DNA from 2 places in the Lysinibacillus telephonicus genome. Region 1 is predicted to be linked to the other one. Evidence: a T-box and tRNA genes for the amino acid it is inferred to sense, from the RefSeq annotation. Region 1 holds a T-box; the other holds one or more tRNA genes.

Region 1 (7,053 bases):
ATAACTATTGACATGTTTATGGAAGATTTTCAAGGTCTAACTCTGGTATTTCTACTCATTGATATCGGAAAACTTTTTATAGTCACAGTAATGTTCGATTGGAAGATCAAGTCATTCGGTGCTACAAAATTCAGAATTACCAGTATCAAAGAAATCCAACAACCTATTTAGTAGCAGCAATTGGAACAGGTTTTTTAATTATCCTTGCTGTTGTTAATACAACTAGGATTCTTTAATCTTATTGATGTTTCCAAAACTTTCTCCAATCGGTGTAACTATGCCATCCATACTTATTGAATTTTTCTTTTTTCGATAATCCTCTAAGTCTTGTTCACTTTTATTGTGAGCCCATTGTTGAAGAGTATCTCGTTCACCATCATATGAGTAAAACGGTACACTAAACCCGCAGGATGTTTTTACTGTTTCAATCTTTGCATGAATAATTTGACGAGAACCAGGAAGAATGTCAAAATGTTTAGCCATATTATCCCATTCTGGTGTACCAGGTAGTATAACGTTTCCTTTTCCATAAAGCCGTAAAATCATAGGAGGTCCTTCAAAAGCTAAGAACATAAAAGTAATTCTACTGTTATCTTTTAAATGTGCACTTGTTTCATTTCCACTACCTGTCAAATCTAAGTAAGCTACCTCATTGGGAGAAAAAATTCTTAATACATCATGACCCTTTGGTGAAATGTTAACATGACCGTCTGAAGATAGCGGTGCTGAACCTACGAAAAATATCCGTTGTTTTCTTATAAATTCCTCATGTTTTGGAAGTAAATGTGAATAAACTGTTCCCATAAAAAAACCTCCTTATCCAATCAAATGTTAAATTTAAAAAAGCTATCATCTCATAAGAGACGATAGCATTTCACCTCCGTGGCAGTCACTAGTTGATTTGCTATTAAGGTAAATCCATTCTATGACCGATTACGGATGTCAATGTCTAACACTAAATTTTCAACTTTTCACTCATTCGGCGAGTTTGAGTGTTTAATGACATGTTTTCATCAATCAGTAGCTCATAACAACCACCATTACTTGCATTTGTTATAAATTTGTAATTTTCTCAATTTTATAAGGTGTAATATATAAAATCAACCCACAATTTACATGCCCTTTTTCTCTAAAAATTGCTCCGTTTGCTTTTCACTAAAGAAAAATGATTAAAGTCAGAATTGTAATTAATTGCGTATTTGCTCTAGCTAGGAAAAGCGATTATCTTATTAGATAGCATAATGCATAATTAATTTAAAAAAGCTTCCTGTTTAGAAACGCGCACCATTTCAATAGGAAAATGTTTTTTAAAATATTTTTCCACTGCTACGTGGATATCCTTTCGATACCACTTTGAAAATCCATGTTCCTCAAACATTCTAGGCATACCCAATCTCTCAGATCGTTTGCCCATCGCCCCATCACCAATACTTAAAGTATCTATCCATATATGATCAACAATCCTCTTAAGAACTATTGGGAATTCAGGAGTAAATGGTAATACAGGTGAGATTGAAGCTTGTGTGGTAATTCCTGCAGAATGAATTTCCTTTAGTACCTTTAAACGTAATTTAATTCCCGGTGCATAAGGAGAAAAAATTTGCTTTACGTCCTCTCTATCAGTTTCTATCGTCATCGATACAAGAACTGTACATTTTTCTTTTAATTTTACTAATAGATCTATATCTCTTGAAATGAGTGGACTTCGAGTTTGGATATGAAGAAAATCTGGTGGATATTCAATCATTTCTTCTAATATCCCCCGTGTAATATTTACTTTACGTTCTATTGGTTGATAGGGATCTGTTGCAGATGACATAAAAAGATTCACAGGTTTATTTCTTCTCCGTAGTTTTATAATTTCATCTCGGTAATTTTCTGCAGCATTTGTTTTTATGTCCACCCATTCTCCCCAAGGAATTTCTTTAAAACGTTGAATCGGCATTTCTCTTACATAACAATAACTACAAGAAAACGCGCAACCACTATATGGATTTAGCGAATGTGTAAAACCAACATCTAAATAACCCTTTGCTTCTGTAAGGATTTTCTTTGCAATAATTTCTTTTATTTCAATACCCACATACATCGCTCCACTTACTGAATATTTAATCACTTAATGTGTTCTCAGCCCATTAGAATATCTTTATCAACTTAATAGTAAATATAAATTTATCTTCCCATATATTCATTTCTAAGTCGATGGATAACTAACTTCTCTTGCCTGTTCAGTAGTAATCAAATTGCTATCAGAAAAATAGCTAAAAGGTACCCTAAGAATTTTAATATTTAACCATTAAAAAAAACTCGTCAAGTGACGAGGATTTTTGTGATCTCATGAACTTTTTTATTTTTCTCCATTATCGATATATAAAACTGTCTCTGTATCTGAAGTAGTTGGTATACTGAAATTTTGTTTGTAAATTTCATGCCCTTTACCTGTAATTAGTATCCAATCATCTTGTTCACTGTTTTCAATTGCCCATTTTATAGCGCTGGTTCGATCCGGCATAACAATCCCTTTATTGTTGGCATAATGGTTATTTAGTTTATATAATGACTCAATCATTTCATTTATTGGAACAGAATTTAAATCATCAAGAGTTAAAATAAATTCATCACTAAACTCTGAAGAAACCGCAAGTATTCTTTGTCTTTTACTTTCATCCCTATCTCCTCGAAAACCAAAAATATGGGTAATCTTTTTTGCCCCGTACTTTTTTGAAGTAGTTAAACAATGAAAAACTGCATCAGCAGTATGTGCATAATCCACAACAACTGTGGCACCATTATGTAGTTTTAATATTTCAAATCTACCCTTTACCCCCTGAAAAAGTTTTATTGAATTCAAAATGTTATCATTTTCAATACCTATTAGTTTTGCTGTGATGTATGCCATAGCAGTGTTATATATATTGTGAAGCCCTATTATAGGCGATGAAAGTTGAACAGATTCATTGTCCTCTGTTAATTGGACAACAGAATTTTCGAAATCGAGGTCTAATATTTGAAATTTATTGTCCTCAGATTGCCCTAAAGAATGAACATAAATATTTTTATCTTTTAACTTCTCAGCTAATTTCTTACCCCAAACATTATCGGTATTCACAATTGCTTGCCCATTTTTCTTCAAATAACTGAATAATGACAATTTTGTTTGAAAGTATTCTTCCATTGTTTTATGATAATCCAGGTGTTCTTGATCAAGATTCGTAAAAAGGCAATAATCAAATGTAATTCCTTCAATTCTAAATTGGGATAATCCATGTGAAGAAACTTCCATAATAACTATTTCATCTTTACTTTCAAATAAAAGCTTTTGCAAAACTAATGAACTAGGAGTAGTATTTTTACTATCATACACTTCCCCGTTAACAATATTTTGAATGGTACCAATTAAAGAACATGTATGGCCATTACTTTCTAAAATATGTTTTAAAATATAACTTGTAGTTGTTTTTCCATTAGTACCAGTAATTCCAATCATAATTTTTGATTTAGAAGGGTGATGATAAAAATTGCTCGCAATGATTCCTAAAGCCCTTCTACTATTAGCAACTTTTATATATGGAATAGGCAATGAAACAATATCCATCTCGCCTACTATAACACAGGCCCCTCTCTTAATTGCATCATCAATAAAATCATGTCCATTCGATTTAAATCCTTTAATAGCTACAAATAAATAATCCTTTGATACGTCCACCGAATTATCCGCTATTCCTTTGATTGTGAGATTTGCTATTTCAGGCTTTATTTCAGCTTTAAGAGCATTTAGTAAATGTTTTAATTCCATGGATGTTAACTCCTATTAATTGGATTTGACCATTTGATGATTACATGATTGAAAAAATTACATCCTCACTTGCTTTTTTATTAATTTGCTCATTCGGTTGAGAAATATAATAAAAAATAGTACAAACCAAAAGTTGGTTTGTACTATTTTTTAAGAGCTGTTTATTATTGTTCCTCAGTAAACTTTTTTAATTAGATTCTTCTTGGAAACATCTTATTAAGTTATTTAATTAAACGAATAAATCTTTTTTTGCCAATTTGTAGTACCTCTTCGTTCATTAATACACGATCAAATTCATCTTCACTTAATTTTTCTTTATTTATTTGAACACCGTTTTGTTTAATTAACCGTAAAAATTCGCTTTTGCTTTTAATGAATCCTTTATCAATTAGTAAAGGAATGATATCTTGCACCGTTTCAGCTCCAATTTGAATTACTAATTCCGGGATATTATCTGGTATTTCCTTTTTGCTGAAAGCAGTTTCATAAAATGATCTTGCTTTTCGCATTTCATCTTCACCACAATATAATTTTGTAATAATTTCAGCCAATTCGAGTTTAATATCTCTTGGATTTTCGCCTTGTTCAAGTCGTTCTTTTATTTTGTCAATTTTGTCAGGATGTTCATCCGTTGCTAACTCAAAGTATTTAATTATTAGACTATCTGGTACTTCCATTACTTTTTTAAACATCACTTCTGCTGGTTCATTAACCCCAATATAATTGCCAAGACTTTTACTCATTTTTTCAACACCATCAAGACCTTCAAGAAGTGGCATAAAAATAGCAATTTGCTTTTCTAATCCCCAATGCTTTTGTAGTGTACGTCCCATTAAAACATTGAAAGTTTGATCGGTGCCACCTAGTTCGATATCAGCTTGGATCTCAATAGAATCGTATCCTTGCATTAGCGGATAGAAAAATTCATGAATACCGATAGGAATTTGATTTTTATATCTATTTTGAAAATCATCTCGTTCTAATATTCTTGCAACAGAAGTAGTTGCTGCCAATTTAATGACTTCCTCAAAGGTTAACTTCGATAGCCACTCGCTATTAAAACGGACTGTAGTTTTATTTGAATCTAGCACTTTAAAGATTTGTTCAAAGTACGTTTTTGCATTGATTTTAACCTGCTCATCACTTAGAGCTGCTCGGCCTTTTGCTTTTCCTGTTGGGTCCCCAATTCGACCAGTAAAATCACCTATGATTACGACAACTTCGTGTCCTAAATCCTGCATTTGTTTCATTTTTCTTAGTACAACAGCATGTCCTAAGTGAATATCAGGGGCAGAAGGATCAAGCCCTAATTTAATCGTAAGCGGAGTTTGTGAGCGATAGGATTTCTCTAGTTTCACCAATAACTCCTCTTCATTTACTATTTCTTTAATACCTTTCATGATGATCTTTAATTGTTCTTCTGGTTTTACAAACATACTAACATCTCCTTGAAATATTATTTCTAATATTGCAAGTTCTATAAGAAACAAAGGATAAAAAAAACGCCCTTTTGGATATACCAAAAGGACGATTCATCTCGTGTTACCACCTTTAATTCATAAGCAATTCACATTGCCTACCTTAACAAGTACAGTCTAATGACGATACTTTAGCACATGATTACGGGTGCTAAGCCGGTGTAGCCTACTAAGGGATCCTATTCGGTACACAGCTCCAAGATGTATTCACAACCGTTCAACATGCACCTCTCATCAACCGGTAACTTTCTGTCTGTTTACATGATTGCTACTCTTTCTTATCATAGCCTTTGCTCTTATACTCCGAAATGTTTAAACAAATCTTCGTTATGCAGATATTAATTGACTTTTATTTTATATATTTATTTTAAATTGTCAATAATGAATTTTTATAACCGAAAAAGGCTAATTTTTTTTGTTTATACTATCTTAAAATTATGTTCTAAATTAAAGATTCAAATTTTCCCATATGGAAAAATGCCCTCATAAGCCTCGAAATCTAATATTTTCTCCATGGATACTCTTAATTTTTTATTTTATATCCTATGTAAAGTATTAAAAACCACACAGGTGCTACAAATAATGCGATGCGCATATCCGGAATAAATGCCATTAAAATAATGACAAACGCTAAAAATATTAGTGCCAAATAGGTAGATAATGGATAGAACGGTATTTTAAATTTAATTTCTTCTATCTCTTTTTTTGTTTTTGATTTTCTAAATTTTAATTGGGCAATTAGGATAATAGTCCAGCTAGTAATTACTGCCACTGTAGCAACAGCAGAAATATACAAAAATACTTTTTCAGGAACAATGTAATTTAAAACGACTGCAATTAATAAAAACAATGATGAGAACAAAATTCCACGTCTCGGACTCCCATTCTTGCTAAGCCTTTCAAAATATTTCGGACCATTATTTTGCAGTGATAGATTGTACAGCATTCTTCCTGAACCAAATAACCCACTATTAAAAGCTGATAATGCTGCTGTTATTACAACAAAGTTAATAATATGGGCAGCTCCAGGAATACCGACATTATCAAAAATTAATACAAATGGGCTACCATTCGTTCCTACCTCATTCCAAGGATATAAAATCATCATGACTCCCAATGCACCAATATAGAAAATTAGAATCCTCCATACGACATTGTTGATGGCTGATGGAATCGACTTTTGTGGATTTTTTGCCTCTCCAGCTGTAATCCCAACCAACTCTACTCCACCAAAGGAAAACATAACAAGAACGAGTGACATGATAATCCCCTCGATTCCATTAGGCATGAAACCTCCATGGGCCCACAGATTGTCAAAACCAATTGGCTGTCCCCCGTTGCCAATCCCAAATAAAATAATGCCTAATCCAAGAAGAATCATTCCAATAATCGCTACAACTTTAATCATTGCAAACCAGAATTCAAATTCTCCGAATGCTTTTACATTAGCTAGGTTTACTATAGTAATTACAATGAGAACAGCAAGCGCCGTCAACCATTGCGGAATTTCTGGAAACCAGTAATTTACATAGACACCAACTACAGTTATTTCCGCCATTCCAACAACTATCCACATAAACCAATAAGTCCAACCAGTTAAATATCCAGCAAAAGGACCTAAATAGCGATTTGCGTATGTACTAAATGAACCTGACACGGGTTCTTCTACTGCCATTTCTCCAAGCGCCCTCATAATGGTGAAAATAACTAATCCCCCTATTAAATATGATAGCAAAATAGATGGACCAGCCATTTGAATGGTAGCACTAGAACCGTAGA
Region 2 (7,053 bases), 1.8 Mb from region 1:
TCCAGAAAGTGGAGGCGAAATAACACATGGTATTAATACGATTGCTTAAATCTGAATTTTTAAAAACGAAAAGAACACCATTTTTAATTATTCATTTTCTTGTGCCAATCATTGTATCGATGCTATTCTTAGCATACTATTCATATTCACCGTGGAATTATAGTGACAAAGTTATAGCCTATTTGCAGGCACTTACTTGCGGATATCCTATAATAATCGGATTAGTTTGTGCGATGGTGTCAGAACAAGAGGCTGGCGCAGGACATTTTCAGGAAATGCTCACTTCTACTAAAATTAAAATATTGGGGTTCGTTAGCAAACTCCTACTTTTATTAATGTTTAGTTTCGGAGCAATTTTTATGTCCATTGGGATTTTTGGCATTGGTTTTATTGGGATATTACATGAAAATTTCTTTGATTTTCGATTCTATGTAATAGCAGCTTGCATTTTATTTATTAGTCATGTATTTATATATGTTTTACATTTTGTGGTTAGTCTTCATTTTGGCAAAGGTGCTTCAATTGGCCTTGGTATTGTTGAATCGCTTTTAGTCGCTTTACTACTTACAGGACTAGGTGATGGAATATGGTCGTTTATCCCCTATGGATGGGGAGGTCATTTTGTTTCATTATGGTCACTACATTGGTCAGGCGCTGAGCCATCTATATTAGAAACTGGACTTAAAACTGGTATCATTGCTTGTGTTTGTGGAACATTAATTGCATTTACACTGTCGTGTATATGGTTTTGGAAATGGGAAGGCAGAAAATCTGTTAGTTAAATAGAGTAAGAGATTGAAAAGGGATGAAGTATGGCAAAGATATTAGCGGTAGATGACGAAACAGATATTTTAATGTTGGTAAAAAACGCATTATTAGAAGAAAATCATCTAGTAACAATTATTTCGGATGTAACAGAAGTATATAAAATGGATCTTGGTGCTTTTGATTTAATTTTATTAGATGTAATGATGCCAGATATAGATGGTTTTACTTTATGTGGCCAAATCCGCCATGCTGTTGATTGTCCTATCCTGTTTTTAACAGCTAAATCAATGGAGGAAGATTTAATGTACGGTCTTGGCATCGGTGCAGATGATTATATTACGAAACCTTTTGGCATCGGTGAGCTGCGTGCAAGAGTCAATGCTCACTTAAGACGGGAAAATAGAGAAAAACGCCGTATTCTGTATGCGGATAAAATTCATTTTAATCTCGCTGGCAAAGAGTTATTTGTTAATGGCGAAAAAGTTATTTTAACAAAAAGCGAATATGAAATATGCGAATTTCTAGCACGTAATAGAGGACAAGTTTTCTCCAAGGAGAAAATTTACGAAACGATTTTTGGATATGACGGGAAAAGCGACAGCACTGCAATTACGGAGCATATTAAAAATATTCGCTCAAAGCTACATACCTTTGACGTTGATGTAATTGAAACAGTTTGGGGGATTGGATATAAATGGAGACGTTAACACCGAGGAAAGGAACACGTCTTCACATGTTTTTTCTCCGATATCTTCTTTTCTTATGTTTTGGAACTATTCTTTTAGTAGCACTACTGCTCAGTCTATTTCTATTCGCTTTTTCTACTAATATTATTTTGCCAGCGAATTATGCGGAAAACCAAATTTCATTATCTAAAAATCTTATTGCTTCAAACGGTTCTGTCACACCAGATATTATTCCAGAGCTCGTTGACTACGCTGTTTTCTCAAAACAAGGAGAATTTTTATCAGGCAATCTGACAAGAAAGGAAGCCTTACATGCTTGGGAATTGATGCAAAATGGAGAAAAACGAGATAACACTCAATATTATTCGTATATAGAACGTGAAAACGAGATTTGTATATTAAGATACCGATTAGTGCCCGAATATCATTCGGCTGCTTTAAGAAAGTACCTGCCAAATCCACAATTATTTGCCTTCCTATTATTTATTGTAGGAATTGTGGTTCTAGTGACGGTTCTTTCAGTTCATTTTGGAAGAAAGCTGAAGAAAAAAATGATGGGTTTACAAGAAGCGATTGAAAAAATACAAAATCAAAATTTAGATTTTACTATTAAGCCATCGGGAATTCGTGAAATAGATGACATCTCTGTTTCATTTGAGCAGATGAAAGATGCATTATATACTTCATTGAAACAACAGTGGGAGTTAGAACAGACACGTAGAGAACAAATTTCCGCCCTAGCCCATGATCTTAAAACACCCATTACAATTATTCGAGGAAATGCTGAACTTTTAAAGAGCACTGTGCTAAACGATAGACAAAGGCAATATAATGACTATATTTTGAAAAATACAATTGAGATAGAAAAATTCACAAAAGAACTGATTGATTTATCGAAAATGGAGAAAAATGTTGTTCGTGAAAAAGGCAGTGTTAAAACGGATGCCTTTTTAAATGAATTAGAGAAGCAGATGAGGGCTCTTTCTCTAGAAAAAAGGCTTTATGTTGATGTACAAAAGGTGTCGCTTCCAGAGTCGATCTTTATTGATAAAGAGCTTTTTTATCGAGCGATTTTAAACATTATTGTAAACGCCGTAGAGCATACCCCAAACAATGGAAAGGTTAAATTAATTGCCCAAGGTTCGGCTGAATCGATACATTTTACCGTATCTGATAGCGGCTGTGGATTTTCCTCAAAAGATTTAAAAAAAGCTACAAAGCAGTTTTATCGAGGTGATTCGAGCAGAAGCTCAGGCAATCACCATGGTATGGGACTCTATATTGCACAATCAATTGTCCAGGACCATAATGGGACGTTGCTAATTGATAATGATATATTATCTGGTGGAGGAAAAGTGACCATAACGATTCCAATAAATAAGCATACAAATTAAGGTTTAAAAAATGATCTAGACCAAAGCTGCACTTAGTATCCAGAGCTTCTCTTTTTTAAAATAGCTTGGGTTAATTATGCATTGTAGAATCCAATAGCTTCGGAACTATTATAAAAAGCTTTGATACGATTACTAAACTAAAAAAGGGTGACCCAAAGCTAATAATTTCGGGCACCCTTTTTGAAGATTAACTTAGAATAAAAAATAATTAGAAAATCGAACCTAATAAAGTCACCGCACCATATTATCTCAAAGGGATATATTCCTTTATGTATAAATTGTATAACTGGATAAACTTATCTTACAATGGATCTTATTTTCTTCTCCCCCAAAAATTCACCTTAGGAATATCCACCTCTCGATTACAAGATTAACCAAACTTTCCCTTCATTCTGAAGGCACTAAAAAACGTGTAGCAAGCAATTGCTACACGTTTTTTTATGACCCGTACGGGATTCGAACCCGTGTTACCGCCGTGAAAGGGCGGTGTCTTAACCACTTGACCAACGGGCCGTGGCTCCGAAGGTAGGACTCGAACCTACGACCGATCGGTTAACAGCCGATTGCTCTACCACTGAGCTACTTCGGAATATTGTTATGGTGGGCCTAAATGGACTTGAACCATCGACCTCACGCTTATCAGGCGTGCGCTCTAACCAGCTGAGCTATAGGCCCCTAATGGAGCGGGTGATGAGAATCGAACTCACGACATCAGCTTGGAAGGCTGAGGTTTTACCATTAAACTACACCCGCAAAAATGGTGGGTCGAGACGGAATCGAACCGCCGACACTTTGAGCTTCAGTCAAATGCTCTACCAACTGAGCTATCGACCCATCATTTTAAATGGCGGTCCCGACCGGGATCGAACCGGCGATCTCCTGCGTGACAGGCAGGCATGTTAACCGCTACACCACGGGACCTTTATTACTTAATTTAAATGGCGGAGGCAGTAGGATTTGAACCCACGCGCGGTTTAACCCGCCTGTCGGTTTTCAAGACCGATCCCTTCAGCCAGACTTGGGTATGCCTCCGTTATAATAGATGGTGGCGGCAGAGGGGATCGAACCCCCGACCTTACGGGTATGAACCGTACGCTCTAGCCAGCTGAGCTACGCCGCCATAAATAAAATTTTGGTGGAGCCTAGCGGGATCGAACCGCTGACCTCCTGCGTGCAAGGCAGGCGCTCTCCCAGCTGAGCTAAGGCCCCATAATTATATTATTAAAAAATCAACTTTATTCTATGGTCGGGAAGACAGGATTCGAACCTGCGACCCCTTGGTCCCAAACCAAGTGCTCTACCAAGCTGAGCTACTTCCCGTATCTTTTGGCGCGCCTGGCAGGAGTCGAACCCACAACCTTCTGATCCGTAGTCAGACGCTCTATCCAATTGAGCTACAGGCGCTACATCTTGATAGTAAATTAAAATGGTGCCGAGGACCGGAATCGAACCGGTACGGTAGTCACCTACCGCAGGATTTTAAGTCCTGTGCGTCTGCCAGTTCCGCCACCCCGGCACATTTGGAGCGGAAGACGGGGTTCGAACCCGCGACCCCCACCTTGGCAAGGTGGTGTTCTACCACTGAACTACTTCCGCAAAAGCATGCTCCAAATTTTTCTAGCAATTTATTATAAAACTGGTGAGCCATGAAGGACTTGAACCTTCGACCCTCTGATTAAAAGTCAGATGCTCTACCACTGAGCTAATGGCTCTTAGAATGGTGGAGGGGGACGGATTCGAACCGCCGAACCCGAAGGAGCGGATTTACAGTCCGCCGCGTTTAGCCACTTCGCTACCCCTCCAAGTAATGATGCCGGCGATAGGAGTCGAACCCACGACCTACTGATTACAAGTCAGTTGCTCTACCAACTGAGCTACACCGGCATATATGGTGGAGGATGACGGGCTCGAACCGCCGACCCCCTGCTTGTAAGGCAGGTGCTCTCCCAGCTGAGCTAATCCTCCACATAAAACAAGCGAAGCGACGTCCTACTCTCACAGGGGGAAGCCCCCAACTACCATCGGCGCTAAAGAGCTTAACTTCCGTGTTCGGTATGGGAACGGGTGTGACCTCTTTGCCATCATCACTTCACTTGCACATGGATGTGCTGGCTTCGCCGTTGCAACAGGATGTTGCGCTCTTAGGCGAAGTTCCTTTATTTAATTGAGAGTTCGTTCTCTCAAAACTGGATAAAGACATTGAATGCGTTCAAAATTTTGGTTAAGTCCTCGATCGATTAGTATTCGTCAGCTCCATGTGTCGCCACACTTCCACCTCGAACCTATCTACCTCATCGTCTTTGAGGGATCTTACTTACTTGCGTAATGGGAAATCTCATCTTGAGGGGGGCTTCATGCTTAGATGCTTTCAGCACTTATCCCGTCCACACATAGCTACCCAGCGATGCCTTTGGCAAGACAACTGGTACACCAGCGGTGTGTCCATCCCGGTCCTCTCGTACTAAGGACAGCTCCTCTCAAATTTCCTACGCCCACGACGGATAGGGACCGAACTGTCTCACGACGTTCTGAACCCAGCTCGCGTACCGCTTTAATGGGCGAACAGCCCAACCCTTGGGACCGACTACAGCCCCAGGATGCGATGAGCCGACATCGAGGTGCCAAACCTCCCCGTCGATGTGGACTCTTGGGGGAGATAAGCCTGTTATCCCCGGGGTAGCTTTTATCCGTTGAGCGATGGCCCTTCCATGCGGAACCACCGGATCACTAAGCCCGTCTTTCGACCCTGCTCGACTTGTAGGTCTCGCAGTCAAGCTCCCTTGTGCCTTTACACTCTACGAATGATTTCCAACCATTCTGAGGGAACCTTTGGGCGCCTCCGTTACCTTTTAGGAGGCGACCGCCCCAGTCAAACTGTCCACCTGACACTGTCTCCTACCCCGCTAAGGGGTATGGGTTAGAATTTCAACACAACCAGGGTAGTATCCCACCGACGCCTCCCTCGAAGCTGGCGCTCCGAGTTCTCTGGCTCCTACCTATCCTGTACAAGTTGTGCCAAAATTCAATATCAAGCTACAGTAAAGCTCCACGGGGTCTTTCCGTCCTGTCGCGGGTAACCTGCATCTTCACAGGTACTATAATTTCACCGAGTCTCTCGTTGAGACAGTGCCCAGATCGTTACGCCTTTCGTGCGGGTCGGAACTTACCCGACAAGGAATTTCGCTACCTTAGGACCGTTATAGTTACGGCCGCCGTTTACTGGGGCTTCAATTCAGAGCTTCGTGATGCCACTAACCCCTCCTCTTAACCTTCCAGCACCGGGCAGGCGTCAGCCCCTATACGTCACCTTACGGTTTTGCAGAGACCTGTGTTTTTGCTAAACAGTCGCCTGGGCCTATTCACTGCGGCTCTCTCACGAGAGCACCCCTTCTCCCGAAGTTACGGGGTCATTTTGCCGAGTTCCTTAACGAGAGTTCTCTCGCACACCTTAGGATTCTCTCCTCGACTACCTGTGTCGGTTTGCGGTACGGGCACCTCCCGCCTCGCTAGAGGCTTTTCTTGGCAGCGTGAAATCAGGTACTTCGCTCATACGAACTCCCCATCACAGCTTGGCGTATTAGGAAGCGGATTTGCCTACTTCCACGCCTTACTGCTTGGGCGCGCATAACCAACAGCGCGCTTACCCTATCCTACTGCGTCCCCCCATTACTCAAACGGCGGGGAGGTGGTACAGGAATATCAACCTGTTGTCCATCGTCTACGCCTGTCGGCCTCGACTTAGGTCCCGACTAACCCTGAGCGGACGAGCCTTCCTCAGGAAACCTTAGTCATACGGTGGATGGGATTCTCACCCATCTTTCGCTACTCATACCGGCATTCTCACTTCTAAGCGCTCCACCAGTCCTTCCGGTCTGACTTCAACGCACTTAGAACGCTCTCCTACCACGGACATCTAAGATGTCCATCCACAGCTTCGGTGAATCGTTTAGCCCCGATACATTTTCGGCGCAGCGTCACTCGACCAGTGAGCTATTACGCACTCTTTAAATGATGGCTGCTTCTAAGCCAACATCCTGGTTGTCTAAGCAACGCCACATCCTTTTCCACTTAACGATTACTTTGGGACCTTAGCTGGTGGTCTGGGCTGTTTCCCTTTTGACTACGGATCTTATCACTCGCAGTCTGACTCCCGTGTATAAATATCTGGCATTCGGAGTTTGTCTGAATTCGGTAAAGCGAGATGC

The links. The T-box of region 1 lies ahead of tyrS (tyrosine--tRNA ligase). A T-box ahead of a tRNA ligase gene usually reads a tRNA of that ligase, here a tRNA-Tyr.
Region 2: it encodes a tRNA-Tyr, which carries the amino acid that the T-box ahead of tyrS (tyrosine--tRNA ligase) is inferred to sense. The anticodon was not compared.

What each region holds. Positions count from the first base shown of each region.
Region 1 covers NZ_CP155468.1:2,150,875-2,157,927, reverse strand. Annotated here, with positions in the region: gene MKY04_RS10250 (pyridoxamine 5'-phosphate oxidase family protein) at 223-804, opposite strand; gene MKY04_RS10245 (SPL family radical SAM protein) at 1,250-2,083, opposite strand; gene MKY04_RS10240 (UDP-N-acetylmuramoyl-L-alanyl-D-glutamate--2,6-diaminopimelate ligase) at 2,348-3,796, opposite strand; gene tyrS (tyrosine--tRNA ligase) at 4,018-5,232, opposite strand; T-box leader at 5,317-5,568, opposite strand; gene MKY04_RS10230 (amino acid permease) at 5,798-7,053, opposite strand, start outside.
Region 2 covers NZ_CP155468.1:358,011-365,063, reverse strand. Annotated here, with positions in the region: gene MKY04_RS01695 (lantibiotic immunity ABC transporter MutE/EpiE family permease subunit) at 1-23, shown strand, start outside; gene MKY04_RS01690 (lantibiotic immunity ABC transporter MutG family permease subunit) at 27-782, shown strand; gene MKY04_RS01685 (response regulator transcription factor) at 813-1,475, shown strand; gene MKY04_RS01680 (sensor histidine kinase) at 1,463-2,848, shown strand; tRNA gene MKY04_RS01675 (tRNA-Glu) at 3,290-3,361, opposite strand; tRNA gene MKY04_RS01670 (tRNA-Asn) at 3,363-3,437, opposite strand; tRNA gene MKY04_RS01665 (tRNA-Ile) at 3,447-3,523, opposite strand; tRNA gene MKY04_RS01660 (tRNA-Gly) at 3,528-3,601, opposite strand; tRNA gene MKY04_RS01655 (tRNA-Phe) at 3,607-3,682, opposite strand; tRNA gene MKY04_RS01650 (tRNA-Asp) at 3,694-3,769, opposite strand; tRNA gene MKY04_RS01645 (tRNA-Ser) at 3,788-3,880, opposite strand; tRNA gene MKY04_RS01640 (tRNA-Met) at 3,892-3,968, opposite strand; tRNA gene MKY04_RS01635 (tRNA-Ala) at 3,982-4,057, opposite strand; tRNA gene MKY04_RS01630 (tRNA-Pro) at 4,092-4,168, opposite strand; tRNA gene MKY04_RS01625 (tRNA-Arg) at 4,176-4,252, opposite strand; tRNA gene MKY04_RS01620 (tRNA-Leu) at 4,276-4,364, opposite strand; tRNA gene MKY04_RS01615 (tRNA-Gly) at 4,370-4,444, opposite strand; tRNA gene MKY04_RS01610 (tRNA-Lys) at 4,486-4,560, opposite strand; tRNA gene MKY04_RS01605 (tRNA-Tyr) at 4,567-4,650, opposite strand; tRNA gene MKY04_RS01600 (tRNA-Thr) at 4,660-4,732, opposite strand; tRNA gene MKY04_RS01595 (tRNA-Val) at 4,738-4,813, opposite strand; rRNA gene rrf (5S ribosomal RNA) at 4,825-4,940, opposite strand; rRNA gene MKY04_RS01585 (23S ribosomal RNA) at 5,066-7,053, opposite strand, start outside.